2 regions of the Tepidibacter aestuarii genome follow, and region 2 is predicted to be linked to the other one. Evidence: riboswitches for the same ligand, from Rfam matches in the RefSeq annotation. Region 2 holds a riboswitch; the other holds the start of a gene.
What was found. A riboswitch is a leader RNA that binds a small molecule or an ion and turns the genes downstream of it on or off. The one in region 2 is predicted to bind FMN.

Region 1 (7,235 bases), 900 kb from region 2:
TACTTAGCACTAAACTTTATAGAGATTATACAATATTATTTAAATATATTAATTTTATTTTACGCAAAGAAGACAGAATAATTATAGTAATTGATGAGGCCTATGAAAAAGAATTTATGGATGAAAATAAATTAAAACAGTATGGTTTATATCACCATATACAATCTAATAGAATTATAGTAAAAAAATGTGAAGAGTTTGTAAACGATATGAACTTATTTTATGAGTTAAGGCAGGATAGTGAAAAGTTGGGTTATGAAAAAAATTATATAATAGGTATTTGTTCTAGAGAGATAAGTATAAAAACTGAGTTGATAAAAAATTCTATAAAAAATGGATATAAATACTGCTGTTATTATAATGTACTTGAATTATCTGTCTACTATGAAGCTATATTTTTTGAAGATGATGAAACAATTGAAGTATACAATAATAAAAAGATTAAGGAACTTGAGTTGATATTAGAAAGTATACGTTCCTCTGTTGTAGCAAAGAAAAATACTTATGATAATGTAAAAGATCTAGAAAAACTTAACTCCTTTTTAGGGAATGTAAACAAGGTAAGTAATTTAGATGATTTTTTAAAGAAGTTTTTAGAACTTGTAAGTAGTATAACTTCCTGTAAAAGAAGTGGTATTTTGACTAAATCAGAATTTGAAAATTTTCAAATACATTATGAGCTAGGAGATTCATGTGAATGCATTAAAGGCTGCATAGATATAGAGTTTAATGAAAATGAACTGATAAAATCTGTAGAGACAGAAAGCAAGAGAATGGTATTTTTGAATATAAATGAATTTACTGTTATCTATTTGTGCTTTGATAAGTATGGACAAAAATGTATAAATAAAGAAATACTTGAGATATATGCTTCTTCCGCTAAAAATATAGTAAATTCATTTTTAGAGAAAATAAAAAATGATAGAATAATAAGTCAGAATGAGAAGTTAAAGGCGTTAGGTGAAATATCTAATGGCGTAGCACATGATTTTAATAACATATTGGCTACTATATCTGGATATGTTGATTTATCTCTTGCTAAAAGACAAGATGATAATATTAGAGAATATCTAGAAATTATAAAAAGGGCTTCTCTTGATGGAGCCGAGATGTTAAGAAGAATTCAAGAGTTTACTAAGAACATAAGAGATGAAGAAAATTCATTTTTTAGGTTTGAAAGAATTATGAAGATAGTTCTAAATATGATAAACCCTAGAGTAAACGATAGTGCTATGCTTGGAATAGATATAAATATAAATAAGGATTTAAATGCAAAAGGACATGTTAAAGGTAGAGAATTTGAGATAAGGGAAGTTATAATAAATATCTTAAATAATGCTATAGATGCTATGCCGAGTGGTGGAAATATAAATATAAAGACATATAATCTTGATACGGATATTTATATAGAAATAGAGGATTCGGGGGATGGAATACCTAAAAATATACTATCTAGAATATTTGATCCGTTTTTTTCGACTAAAGGAGTTAATGGAAATGGTATAGGATTATCGGTATCGTATAAGATAATAAAGGATCATGGTGGTAGCATAAGAGTTGAAACTGAAGAAGGAATAGGAACTAAGTTTATAATCTCTCTTCCTATGCATTTAGAAGAGGTTGTAAGTATAAACACTAAAAATGAAGAAAAAGATGAAAAGTACTATAAGATATTAGTTGTAGATGATAAAATACCAGTTGCCATGGCAACCGGAGAAATAATAAAAAGTATAGGAAAAGAAGCAGATATATGCTATAGTGGCAAAGATGCTCTTCAAAAATTAGAAGTTAAAAAATACGATTTAATAATAAGTGACTTAGCTATGCCAAATTTAAATGGTATAGAACTTGCAAAAAAGGTAAAGCTTAAATATCCTGATATAAAGTTTGTTTTAATGACAGGTTGGTTGGGTGATATAGATAATTATAATGATACGACGATTGATTACATATTAGAAAAGCCATTTGGCATAGAGGAAATCAAAAAAATATTACAAATGCTCAATTAGGAGGAGTATAATGATTCAGTGGGGAAATGTAGGGGTTATAGGTTCATCTGAGTTGTTTGCAGTTGATTTAATGAAAAAAACTATAGATGAAGCGCTGGATAATAATATAAAATGTGCATTCTTAGGAAAAAAGAAATTACTAGAAAGTATAGGCGATTATAGAGATGCTGAAATAATAATTATTGAACATAATATATTTGAAGAAGAATATAAAATAGATAAAGAGTACTTTAATATGAATATAGTTGTGACATCAGATTGGATACATAAATACAGATATGATATTTTAGAAAATATAGAGGAATATTTCGATATTATAACAGATAAAAATCATAAGCTGTTAACATTTTTTAACATAATGGAGTTTGAACTCGACCTTATAGATAAATTTTTAGCTATTCATGATAAATTGATATTTGAAGATGAAAATAAAAGACAGATGATAAATACTAAAGAAATGAGCAATATAAAATTTTTATTAAAATCTATAAAAAAATCTAAAATAGACAATCTAGACCTTCAAAAGAACAAAAAGAATTTGGAAACTCTAAATAACTCTATAATAAACTTCAGCTTTGAGAGTGATGTTGAAAAAGTAATAAAGACTGCTATAGAGACTGTACTTGAAATGACTGACGCAGATTATGGATCTATAACAGTATTATTTAGTAGCAATAAAATAGAAAAAGAATACTCTTACTCTAATATAGATATGACCTACAGCTATAGAATACACTGTAATGGAGAAATTGTTGGAATATTAACTCTTGGATATCGAGAGAATTATAATAAAGGGAAAGCAGATGAATACATAATAGACGTTATATGCAAGAGTTTGGGAGATATAATATACGCTATAAGAGAAAAAGAAGAAGGTAAACTGCTCAAAAAAACAGATAAGAGAATAAGATATACTGGTGAACTTGCTGGAGGAATAGTGCATGACCTTAATAATATATTTTCGATAATAAAGGGGTATACCCAGCTTTTGGGTATAAACAAACAGGCATACAATATAAAAGAATATATAAAAATAATTGAGGATGGAGCTAATGAAGCTATAGATAAGGTTAAAACTTTGCAGGATTTTTCTAGAAATATAAAAGAAGATAAGAAATATGTATTAATAAATGATATAATTAAAAAAGCCATAAAGACTACTAGGCCTAAATGGGAAAATATGACTTATATAAAAGGCAGAAATATAGACATAATATTGAATTTAAAGAGTGAAAAAACTGTATTCGTACAAGAATCTGATATACGAGAATCAATTGTAAATATGATATTAAACTCAGTGGATTCTATGGAAGAAGGCGGAAATATATGTATAAATACTTATGATATAGATGATGAGGTATTTATTGAAATAATGGACGAAGGAAAAGGAATGGATAAAGAAATATTAGATAAAATATTTGAACCATTTTTTACTACAAAACAAAAAAGTACAGGACTTGGCCTTAGCGTAGTTAAGAAAAATGTAGAGGCCAACGAAGGAAATATAGAAGCTACTTCTATTAAAGGACAGATGTCTAAGTTTGAAATAAGGCTGCCCATAAGAGAGGAGAATGCAGAGTGTTATGCATAAAAAATGCTAAAATAAATACAGTAACAAATGGAAGCATACAAGGAGATGTATTAATCGAAAATGGTAAAATAAAAGAAATAGGAAAAGACATAGTAGTACCTCTTGATGTAAAAGTTGTAGATGCAAAAGGAAACTATGTATTTCCAGGATTTATAGACCCTCATACTCATGTTGGAATGTGGGAAGATGGAATGGGGTATGAAGGTGCTGATGGAAATGAAGAAACAGACCCTATAACACCTCATTTAAGTGCTATTGATGGTATTAATGCAATGGATAGAAACTTTAAAGAAGCATATGAGGGCGGAGTAACTACTGTAGCAAGTGGACCTGGTAGTGCTAATGTTATGGGAGGACAATTCATTGCTTTAAAGACTTATGGAGATAGAATAGATGATATGGTTTTAAAAACTATAGGAATGAAAATAGCTTTTGGAGAAAACCCTAAATCAGCATACGGAAAAGAAGACAAAACTCCACAAACAAGAATGGCAACAGCATCATTACTTAGAGAAACATTAAAGAGAGCTCAATTCTATCTTGAAGATATGATAGATTATGAAGAAGATGAAGATTGTGATAGACCTGAATATGATATTAAGTTAGAGTCATTAATTCCTGTTCTTAAAAAAGAAATACCTCTTAAAGCTCATGCTCATAGAGCTGATGATATATTTACAGCTATTAGAATAGCAAAAGAATTTGATCTAGATCTTACTATAGATCATTGTACAGAAGGTCACTTAATAACAAAGCACTTATCTAAAGAACACTACCCAGTTCTTGTAGGACCGTCTTTATCAGAAAGATGCAAAATAGAGCTTAGGAATTTAACATTTGAAACGCCTGGGATTCTATCAAATGCAGGACTTAATGTTTGTCTAATGACAGATCACCCTGTTGTTCCAATTCAGTACCTACCTCTGTGTGCATCTCTTGCAGTAAAAGCTGGAATGGACAAGGATAAGGCCATAGAAGCTATAACTATAAATCCTGCTAAAGTTTTAGGGCTTGATGATAGAATAGGATCTATAGAAGTAGGAAAAGATGCAGATATAGTTATATGGAATGGGCATCCACTTGATATTCAAAGCAGTGTAGAGTGTACTATAATAAATGGTGAGGTAGTTTACTCTGCTTAATTTAGAATATATTATATGTATAAAATTATTTTGACAAACTATTAGAAAAGTATTAATATAATATTATAAATTAAAATTAAAAAAATATGAAGATAATCTTCAGGGCAGGGTGAAATTCCCGACCGGCGGTAAAGCCCGCGAGCCATTTTATGGCAGACTTGGTTAGATTCCAAGGCCGACAGTAAAGTCTGGATGAAAGAAGATGAGAAGAGAGTGTGTATACATATCTGTATCTATTTTGATTATCAAGCCTGAAGAATATTCTTCAGGCTTTTATTATTGTTAGGAGGTATAAATATGTACAATCAAGCTACTACAAAAAAGAATTTATTTACTACACCTGTATTGGTGAAAATAGCTATTCTATCTGTTATATCATACTTGATAATGTTTATTGAATTTCCAATAGTATTTGCACCAGGATTTTTAAAATTAGACTTTTCTGATATGCCAGCTATAATAGGTGGATTTGCTCTAGGGCCAGTTGCTGGGCTATTTATAGAACTTATAAAAAATCTATTACACTTTGTAACAAAAACTGATACAGGTGGTGTTGGAGAAATAGCTAACTTTCTAATAGGAGGAGCTTTCGTATTTATATCATCTGGAATATATCACCTTAGAAAGACGAAGAAAAATGCTATAATTGGATGCTTAATAGCAACAATAGGGATGAGTATAGTTGGAGCTTTAGCTAATCAATATCTGCTTATTCCGTTTTATGCAAATATGTTTCCAATAGATGCAATAGTTCAAATGGGAACTGTTGTAAACAAGAATATAGTAGATGTTAAGACTTTAATATACTATGGAGTAGTACCTTTTAATATATTTAAAGGTATTGTAATGTCTGTTGCTACAGCCGTATTGTATAAGAAGGTTTCTTGCATAATAAAGTAGATTTTACAACTATTTTACAAGTTTGTAACAGATATATAAAATTAATGTTATATATTTAAATGATAAAGAATTTAAAAAGTAAGGATACAGATTTTCTGTATTCTTATTTTTTTACGAATGTTTTTTTATTAAGTAAAACGTGTTTATAAAATGATAATATTTATATAAATATGAATATAAGAATGAGGTGATTTATTTGAAAAAAATATTGATAGTAGAAGATGAATTAGCTATATCTAATTTAATAAAAGTTCATTTGGATATAACTGGTTATGAAACAGATCAAGCTTATGATGGATTAGAAGCACTTAATAAAATAGAAAATAAAAGTTTTGATTTAATACTTTTAGATGTGATGATTCCTAATATAGATGGATTTTCATTGTTACAAAAAATAAAACATTTAGATATACCAGTTATATTTCTAACGGCTAAAAATTCTGTTATGGATAAAGTGAATGGACTTAAATTAGGAGCAGAAGATTATATTGTAAAGCCTTTTGAGGCAATTGAACTTCTTACGAGAATTGAAGTTGTTTTTAGAAGATATGGAAAAAATGATAATACTATTAATTTCAAGAATTTAACTATTTTATTAGAAGATAGAATAGTTAAAAAGAATAATGAAATAGTTGACTTAACATTAAAAGAATTTGAATTGTTAGTCTTATTGTTAAAAAATAAAAATACAGCTTTTTCTAGAGAGCAAATATTAGAAAGTGTTTGGGGATATGAGTATTTTGGAGAAACAAGAACGGTAGATACCCATATACAAAAAATTAGGAAAAAATTAGATCTTATGGAAAATATAAAAACTGTTTATAAAGTTGGGTATAGACTGGAGGATTAAGTTAAATGAAGCTATGGCAGAAAATATATATACTTTTTTTTATAGCATTTTTATTAACCTTTAATATAGCAGGTATTACTATAATAGAAAAAATTCATAATGAAACATTGAATAGAGAAGTTCAAAGAGGTTTAAGTGAACAAAAAAGCATTTCATATATATTAAATATGAATTTTTCAGAATATAATTTACAAATAAACAATAATGATATAAATGATTTTGTAAATCAAGTTACAAATAAATATTTAAAAGATTTTAATGAAGAGGAAATTTATATTGAGATTTTAGATATGAACAATAATACTTTTTTTACAAATTTAAATTTTAATCTTCCTAGTAAAAGAGATGAATTAAATGGTCTTGTTCTAAATGAAAGAAAATATATTATAAGAAATATAGACAATAAATACTATCTTTTTGTGGCAGGGGCTATGAATATAGGAAATAGAAGTTTTAAGTTATCATATTCAAGAAATATTTCTCACATATATGAAGAAAGAAAAAATCAATATAAATTTTTCTTTAAATTTGAAGCAAATATTTGTCTTATTTTTGCGGCTATTATGTATAGTATAAGCAAATTTATAACTAAGCCAATAAATGATTTAACAAGATCGACTAAGAGCATAGCCAAAGGGAATTATCATGAAAGGGTTGAGACAATTTCTAAAGATGAATTAGGAATTTTGTCTAATAATTTTAATATAATGGCTAATGCTATTGAAGAAAAAATAAATGAGCTT
Region 2 (7,235 bases):
AAGATCCAAGAGAACTATTAAATGCATTTATGGGAGGACTACAAGATGTAGGTCAAACTAACGGAGAACAGGTAAACGCTTTCATGAATTTATTAGGAGCAGCTTATAAGCCAGGACAACTTGATACAAAAGTTAAAGAGTTAATAAGTGTAGCTATTGGAGTTTACAATCGTTGTGAATATTGCATAGTATTCCATGCATATAAAGCTTTAGAAGCAGGAGCTACTCGTGAAGAAATTATGGAAGCTGCAATGGTATCAGTAGCTTTTGGTGGAGGACCTGCCATGGCCTACAGTGCAACACTATTAAAAGATTCAATAGATGAATTCGAAAAAGATTTTAAATAATATTTAAGCATTACAAAAAAGGCAGAAGATACTTAAACTGCCTTTTTTACATGTAAAGGAATTGTAGAATTTTAAACTTATATATAATACTGATGGCTCAACATGAGTTATGCGCAAGCATAAGGCGAATTTCGAATGGAGGTAGCAATAATGATTGAAATAAAACTTGAACAATTATCTGGTGAGAGTAAGAGTGGAAAAGTAGGAAAAATCAATGTGAAAATAGGTGATGAAATAAAAGAGGGAGATGAACTGCTTCAGGTTGAATCTCAAAAAGGAAATGTTTCTGTAAAATCTAATGCTAATGGTATTATTGAAGAAATTGTAATAGACGAAGGAGATACTATTAATATAGGGGATGTTTTGTTTAAAATAGATGGAGTAAAAACTGAAGATGGAACCTCAAAAACAGGTGGATTTAATTATTTTAATAATTTAATGCAACCTCAAAAAGAAGAAATAGAGGCAGATATAACTGTAATAGGAGCGGGTCCAGGAGGATATGTTGCAGCAATTTATGCAGCTAAACAAGGTAAAAAAGTTATTGTAATTGAAAAAGAACATGTAGGAGGAACTTGTTTAAATCACGGATGTATACCTACAAAAGCACTTGTACGTTCATCAGAAGTCTATAGAAATATGAAAGAGGCTGATAGTTTTGGTCTTTTCGCTGATAATGTTTCTGTTAATATGGAAAAAGTTATTAATAGAAAAGATGAGATTAAAAATCAACTTAAAAATGGAATAGAATATTTATTACAAAAACATAATATACAAAAGCTTGATGGAAACGGTGAAATTATAGATGCAAATACTGTATTTGTAAAAGCAAATAGAACAGAAACAACTATAAATACTAAAGACATAATAATTGCTACTGGATCAGAACCTTCAATGGTACCTATTAAAGGAATAGAGTCTAAGAATGTGTTAACAAGTAAAGAAGCTTTACAAATGAAGAATTTGCCAAAGAAATTAGTAGTAGTTGGTGGAGGAGTTATAGGAATGGAGTTTGCTTTTATTTATGCAAGCTTTGGAGTGGAAGTTTTCGTGGTTGAATATGCAAATCAAGTATTAGCTTCTTTAGATAATGATGTATGTGATGAAATAAGTGAAATCGCAAAAGAAAATGGAATTAAATTATATACTAGCTCAAAAGTTGAAGCAATTGATGAAACGGAAAATGGTGAATGTGTGGTTTCATTTAGTCAAGATGGTGAAAGTAAATATATTTCATGTGATAAAGTATTAGCTTCAGTTGGAAGACAACCATATTTTGAAGGCTTAGGTATTGAAAAATTAGAAATTGAAATGAATGATAAGAAAAAAGGTATTAAAGTTAATGAAAAAATGCAGACAAATATATCAAATATTTATGCTATAGGTGATGTTACAAATATAATACAATTAGCACATGTGGCTTCTCACCAAGGTATTATTGCTGTTGATAATATATTAGGTAAAAATAAAACTATTGATTACTCAACAGTTCCAAGTGCTATTTTCACTGAACCTGAAATAGCGGTTGTAGGAATTACTGAAAAAATAGCAAATGAAAAAGGCATAGAGATAGAAATAGGGAAGTTCCCTATGTCCGCTAATGGTAAAGCATTGACATTAGGTGAGGCTAAAGGATTTGTTAAAATAATAAAAGAAAAATCAACAGGAAAAATAATAGGTAGTACGATAATAGGAGCACACGCAACAGATTTACTAGCTTCTGTAACATTATGTATAAATAATGGACTTACTACGGAGCAAATAACAGAAACGATATTCGCACATCCAACAACTGCTGAATCAATACATGAAGCAGCATTAAATGTAGAGGGTGGTGCTATACACTTTGCGTAATAATATTTCAACTAGAATAATATGTTCAACATCATATAACCCATGGCACAATCTAGCTGTTGAAGAGTATCTTCTGAAAAAAGTTAAAGAAAATGAAATGATATTATATCTATGGCAAAATGATAATACTATTGTAGTAGGAAGAAATCAAAATCCATGGAAAGAATGTAAGTGTAAAGATTTTGAAGCCGATGGTGGAAAGATAGCTCGTAGATTATCTGGTGGAGGAGCTGTTTTTCATGATATTGGAAATCTAAACTTTACTTTTATTATGGATAAAAAATTATATGATTTAGAAAAACAGTTAAGTGTAATCCTTAAAGCTGTTAACAATTTAGGAATTGATGCTAAATTTTCGGGAAGAAATGATATATTAGTAGGGGAAAGAAAATTCTCGGGAAATGCATTTTATGAAAAAGCGAATTCATCATATCATCATGGAACTATACTTGTTGATGCAAATATGAAGAAATTAAGCAAATATTTAAAAGTATCAAAAGAAAAGATTGCTTCTAAAGGAATTGAATCAGTTAGTTCTAGAGTAGTAAATCTAAAAACTATTAAAGATGATATAACAATTGAGAACTTAAAAGATAATCTTATAAGTAGTTTCTTTCAGATTTATGAAGGTGAATCAAATGTAGAGTATATAAAAGATGAACATGATATACAAGATTTATATGAAAAATATTCTTCTTGGGAATGGAAATATGGAGAAACTCCTAAGTTCGATATAAACTTTGTTAATAGATTTAAGTGGGGAGAAATAGATCTAAATATAAATTTAAAGAATGGTTTAATTGACTCTTTAGTTATTTATTCAGATGCAATGAATAGTATTCTAATTAAGGATATAGAGAATCAATTATTAAAAACACCATTTAAGATGGGTTCTATTTGTAAAAAGTTAGATAATATTAATTGTAAAACTGATGAAAAAAATATGATTTTTGAAATAGAAGAATGGCTAAAAAGTAAAATTGGATAAAATAGACCCCCTAAAATTAGGGGGTTTTATTCTTAAACCTTTATACTTGCACCTACATATAGTCAATAGCCTCTTATTAGATACATAAGTTAGTATGAAGCAAATTTTATCTTTTATCGATATTATAATCAGTATGATCATTATCATGATAGTGAAGTTCACTAGTTAATCTTATTGTATGTCTATCTTTATTATGTTTGATTTTAACATTTTCAAATCTACCGTCATCCTGCACATCAACTAAATACTGCTGAACTAAATCATCTGCAATTTTATCATCTACCTCATTATATACCTTGAAATATTCTCTTTCTGAAATCTCAAGAGTTAAATCATATATTCCATTTTCTCTTTTTTTTCTCATTTCTTTTATATCAGTAAACATAGTATTCCTCCTAATCTTTCTAGATTAAAAATTTAATAAAAAACTTTCTCATATTTAAATTATAACCATTTATAAATTAAAAATTTATTAAACGAACAAAAATATATAAAAATTAGCTTTGAATTGACAGAACTAATTTTTTATGTTAAATTAAAAAAAAGTAAATAAATCTTCAGGGCAGGGTGAAATTCCCGACCGGTGGTAAAGTCCACGAACCACAATGTGGTTGACTTGGTGAAATTCCAAGACCGACAGTAAAGTCTGGATGGGAGAAGATAAATTAATAAAATAACATGATACTATGATTAGTTTTGTAGTTGTTGTTTATAGTATTAATTAGATTGTAAGCTCTGAAGATAAATATCTTCAGAGCTTTTTTAATATAATAAAGTTTAAATTTTAGATATTTAGATAACTATAGTAAATATAGGGAATCATATGTATTAGTATTATGCAAATTCTAAGGATAATATGAGGTGATTATGTGGACAGTAAGTATATGAAAAGAGCGATTGAATTAGCTCTTAAAGGTAAAGGATACACTAGCCCTAATCCTTTAGTAGGTGCTGTTATTGTAAACAAAGGCAGAATTATTGGAGAAGGATATCATGAATACTACGGTGGAGCACATGCAGAGGTAAATGCTATTAATAGTGCTTTTGAGAATGTCCAAGGAGCGACAATGTACGTTACATTAGAGCCGTGTTCTCACTTTGGAAAAACACCTCCATGTGCACAACTGCTTATAGATAAAAAAATCAAGAAAGTTATTATAGGAATGATGGATCCTAATCCAATAGTAGCAGGTAGAGGAATAAAACTTTTAAGAGATAATGATATAGAGGTTACAGTAGGTGTTTTGGAACAAGAAGTAAAAGAGCTTAATGAAATATTTATTAAATACATATCAACAAAATTACCATTTTGTATATTAAAAACAGCTATGACACTAGATGGAAAAATTGCAACTAATATAGGTGATTCAAAATGGATTACTAATAAAAAATCACGAGAATATGTTCATGAAATAAGACATCAAGTTTCGGGAATAATGGTTGGTATAGGGACTGTTTTAGCAGATGATCCTTCATTAACGACTAGATTAGTAGATGAAGAAGGTATTGATCCTATTAGAATTATAGTAGATACAAAATGTAGAATACCTTTAGATGCAAAGGTTTTAAATATTAACTCAAAGGAAAAAACTATTATTGCTACAACTAAAAAGGCTGATAAAAATAAACTTGAATTAATCAAAGAAAAAGGAGCGGAAATAATTATTACTCCACTAAAGAATAATCAAGTAGACTTAGGATATCTTATTAAAAAGCTTGGAGAAATGGAGATTGATAGCATTTTAATAGAAGGTGGTTCTACTTTGAATTATAGTATTTTAAAGGAAGGGTGTGTAGATAAGGTGATTTCATTTATTGCACCAAAGATTATAGGTGGGGATAATGCAAAAACTCCAGTAGGTGGTATAGGAATAGAGTACGTTAAGAATGCTATAGAGTTAGAAAATATTAAATTAAAAATGTTTGAACAAGATATTATGATTGAAGGCTACTTAAGAAAGGAAGAATAATGTATGTTTACTGGATTAATCGAAGAAATAGGAACTGTACATACTATAAGAAAAGGATTAAAGTCAGCCCAGATTACAATAAGTGCAAGTAAAATAATGAATGACGTTAAATTAGGGGATAGTATTAGTACAAATGGTGTTTGTCTAACTGTCATCGAGTTTACAAAAAATTCATTTACTGTTGATGTTATGCCTGAGACTATGAGAAGAAGCAATCTAAAAGATTTGAAACATGGAAGTTTAGTGAATTTAGAACGAGCTTTGAAAGTTAATGATAGATTAGGTGGGCATATTGTTTCGGGTCATATAGATGGTGTAGGTAAGATAAAGAAAATAGAAGAAGAAGATAATGCTACTTGGGTGTCTATTCAGGCTCCGGCAAATATTTTGAAATATGTTATTGAAAAAGGATCTATAGCTATTGATGGTACGAGCTTAACTGTAGCCTATGCTGGATCAGACATTTTTAAAGTTTCAATAATACCACTAACAAAAGAAGAGACTACTTTACTTGGCAAAAAAGTTGGTGATGAAGTCAATCTAGAGTGTGACATGATGGGTAAGTATATTGAAAGGCTTTTAGAATTTAAAGAAGATAAAAAAAGTAAGAGTAATATAGATTTAGATTTTTTAACAAGAAATGGATTCATATAATGAAACTTAAAAATAGGGGTGAGTTATAAATGAAATTTAACACTATAGAAGAGGCAATAGAAGATATTAAAAATGGAAAGATGATTGTTGTTGTTGATGATGAGGATCGTGAGAATGAAGGAGATCTTTTAATGGCAGCAGAGAAAGCTACACCTGAAGCAATCAACTTTATGGCAAAGTTCGGGAGAGGGCTTATTTGTGCTCCTATGTCTAAAGAAAGATTAAATGAACTAGATATTCATTCTATGGTATCTAATAATACTGACCCAAAAGAAACTGCGTTTACAGTTTCAGTAGATGCAACTAGTACAACGACAGGAATATCTGCTCAAGAGAGGGCAATGACAATTCAAAAATTAGTCGATAATAAAGCTAGTTCAAAAGATTTTACAAGACCAGGACACATATTTCCATTAGTAGCTAAAAAAGGTGGAGTACTTAAAAGAGCGGGTCATACTGAAGCAGCAGTAGATATAGCTAAACTTGCAGGTCTATATCCAGCAGGAGTAATTTGTGAAATTATGAATGAAGATGGAACAATGGCAAGAGTTCCGGAATTAGTTGAATACACGAAAAAACATAATCTAAAGTTAATAACAATAGCAGATTTAATTGCATACAGAAGAAAAAATGAACTTTTAGTAGAAAGAGTGACTAAAGCTCATTTACCTACAAAGTATGGAAACTTTGAAATGATTGGATATATCAATAAAATGAATGGTGAGCATCATGTTGCACTAGTAAAAGGAAATGTTAGTGATGGGAAACCAGTACTTGTTAGAGTCCACTCTGAATGTCTTACTGGAGATGCTTTTGGATCTTTAAGATGTGATTGTGGAGAACAATATGCAGAAGCAATGAAAAAAATTGAAGAAGAAGGAAGAGGAGTTTTACTATACATGCGTCAAGAAGGACGTGGTATTGGGTTGATAAATAAGATTAAGGCTTATGCCTTACAAGACGAAGGAATGGATACTGTAGAAGCTAATCTATCATTAGGATTCCCAGAGGATCTTAGAGATTATGGAATAGGTGCTCAGATACTTTGTGATTTAGGTATTGAAGAAGTAAAGCTTATGACTAATAACCCTAAAAAGATATCAAGTCTTTCAGGATATGGTATAGAGATTGTTGAAAGAGTTCCGATACAAATGAACCACAATGAGAAAAATGAATTTTATTTAAAAACAAAAAAAGATAAAATGGGCCATATGTTAAATTTTAAGGAGGAGAAATAATATGAGAATTTATGAAGGAAAGTTAGTAGCAGGAGAGCAGAAATTTGGAATAATTGTTGGGAGATTCAATGAATTTATTGGAGGCAAGTTATTATCAGGTGCGCTAGACGGGCTAAAAAGACATGGAGTTGATGAAGAAAATATTGAAATAGCATGGGTTCCAGGTGCTTTTGAAATACCACTT

Region 1: linked by a shared signal. The riboswitch ahead of M2214_RS00875 (ECF transporter S component) and the one ahead of ribD (bifunctional diaminohydroxyphosphoribosylaminopyrimidine deaminase/5-amino-6-(5-phosphoribosylamino)uracil reductase RibD) in region 2 are both predicted to bind FMN.

Annotation. Positions count from the first base shown of each region.
Region 1 is NZ_OW235315.1:167,863-175,097, forward strand. Features, by position in the region: gene M2214_RS00860 (ATP-binding protein) at 1-2,009, shown strand, start outside; gene M2214_RS00865 (sensor histidine kinase) at 2,020-3,600, shown strand; gene M2214_RS00870 (amidohydrolase) at 3,588-4,742, shown strand; FMN riboswitch at 4,834-4,950, shown strand; gene M2214_RS00875 (ECF transporter S component) at 5,040-5,642, shown strand; gene M2214_RS00880 (response regulator transcription factor) at 5,830-6,492, shown strand; gene M2214_RS00885 (sensor histidine kinase) at 6,498-7,235, shown strand, end outside.
Region 2 is NZ_OW235315.1:2,899,158-2,906,392, reverse strand. Features, by position in the region: gene M2214_RS14205 (carboxymuconolactone decarboxylase family protein) at 1-347, shown strand, start outside; gene lpdA (dihydrolipoyl dehydrogenase) at 498-2,201, shown strand; gene M2214_RS14195 (lipoate--protein ligase) at 2,194-3,189, shown strand; gene M2214_RS14190 (hypothetical protein) at 3,296-3,574, opposite strand; FMN riboswitch at 3,739-3,855, shown strand; gene ribD (bifunctional diaminohydroxyphosphoribosylaminopyrimidine deaminase/5-amino-6-(5-phosphoribosylamino)uracil reductase RibD) at 4,059-5,159, shown strand; gene M2214_RS14180 (riboflavin synthase) at 5,163-5,813, shown strand; gene M2214_RS14175 (bifunctional 3,4-dihydroxy-2-butanone-4-phosphate synthase/GTP cyclohydrolase II) at 5,843-7,051, shown strand; gene ribH (6,7-dimethyl-8-ribityllumazine synthase) at 7,053-7,235, shown strand, end outside.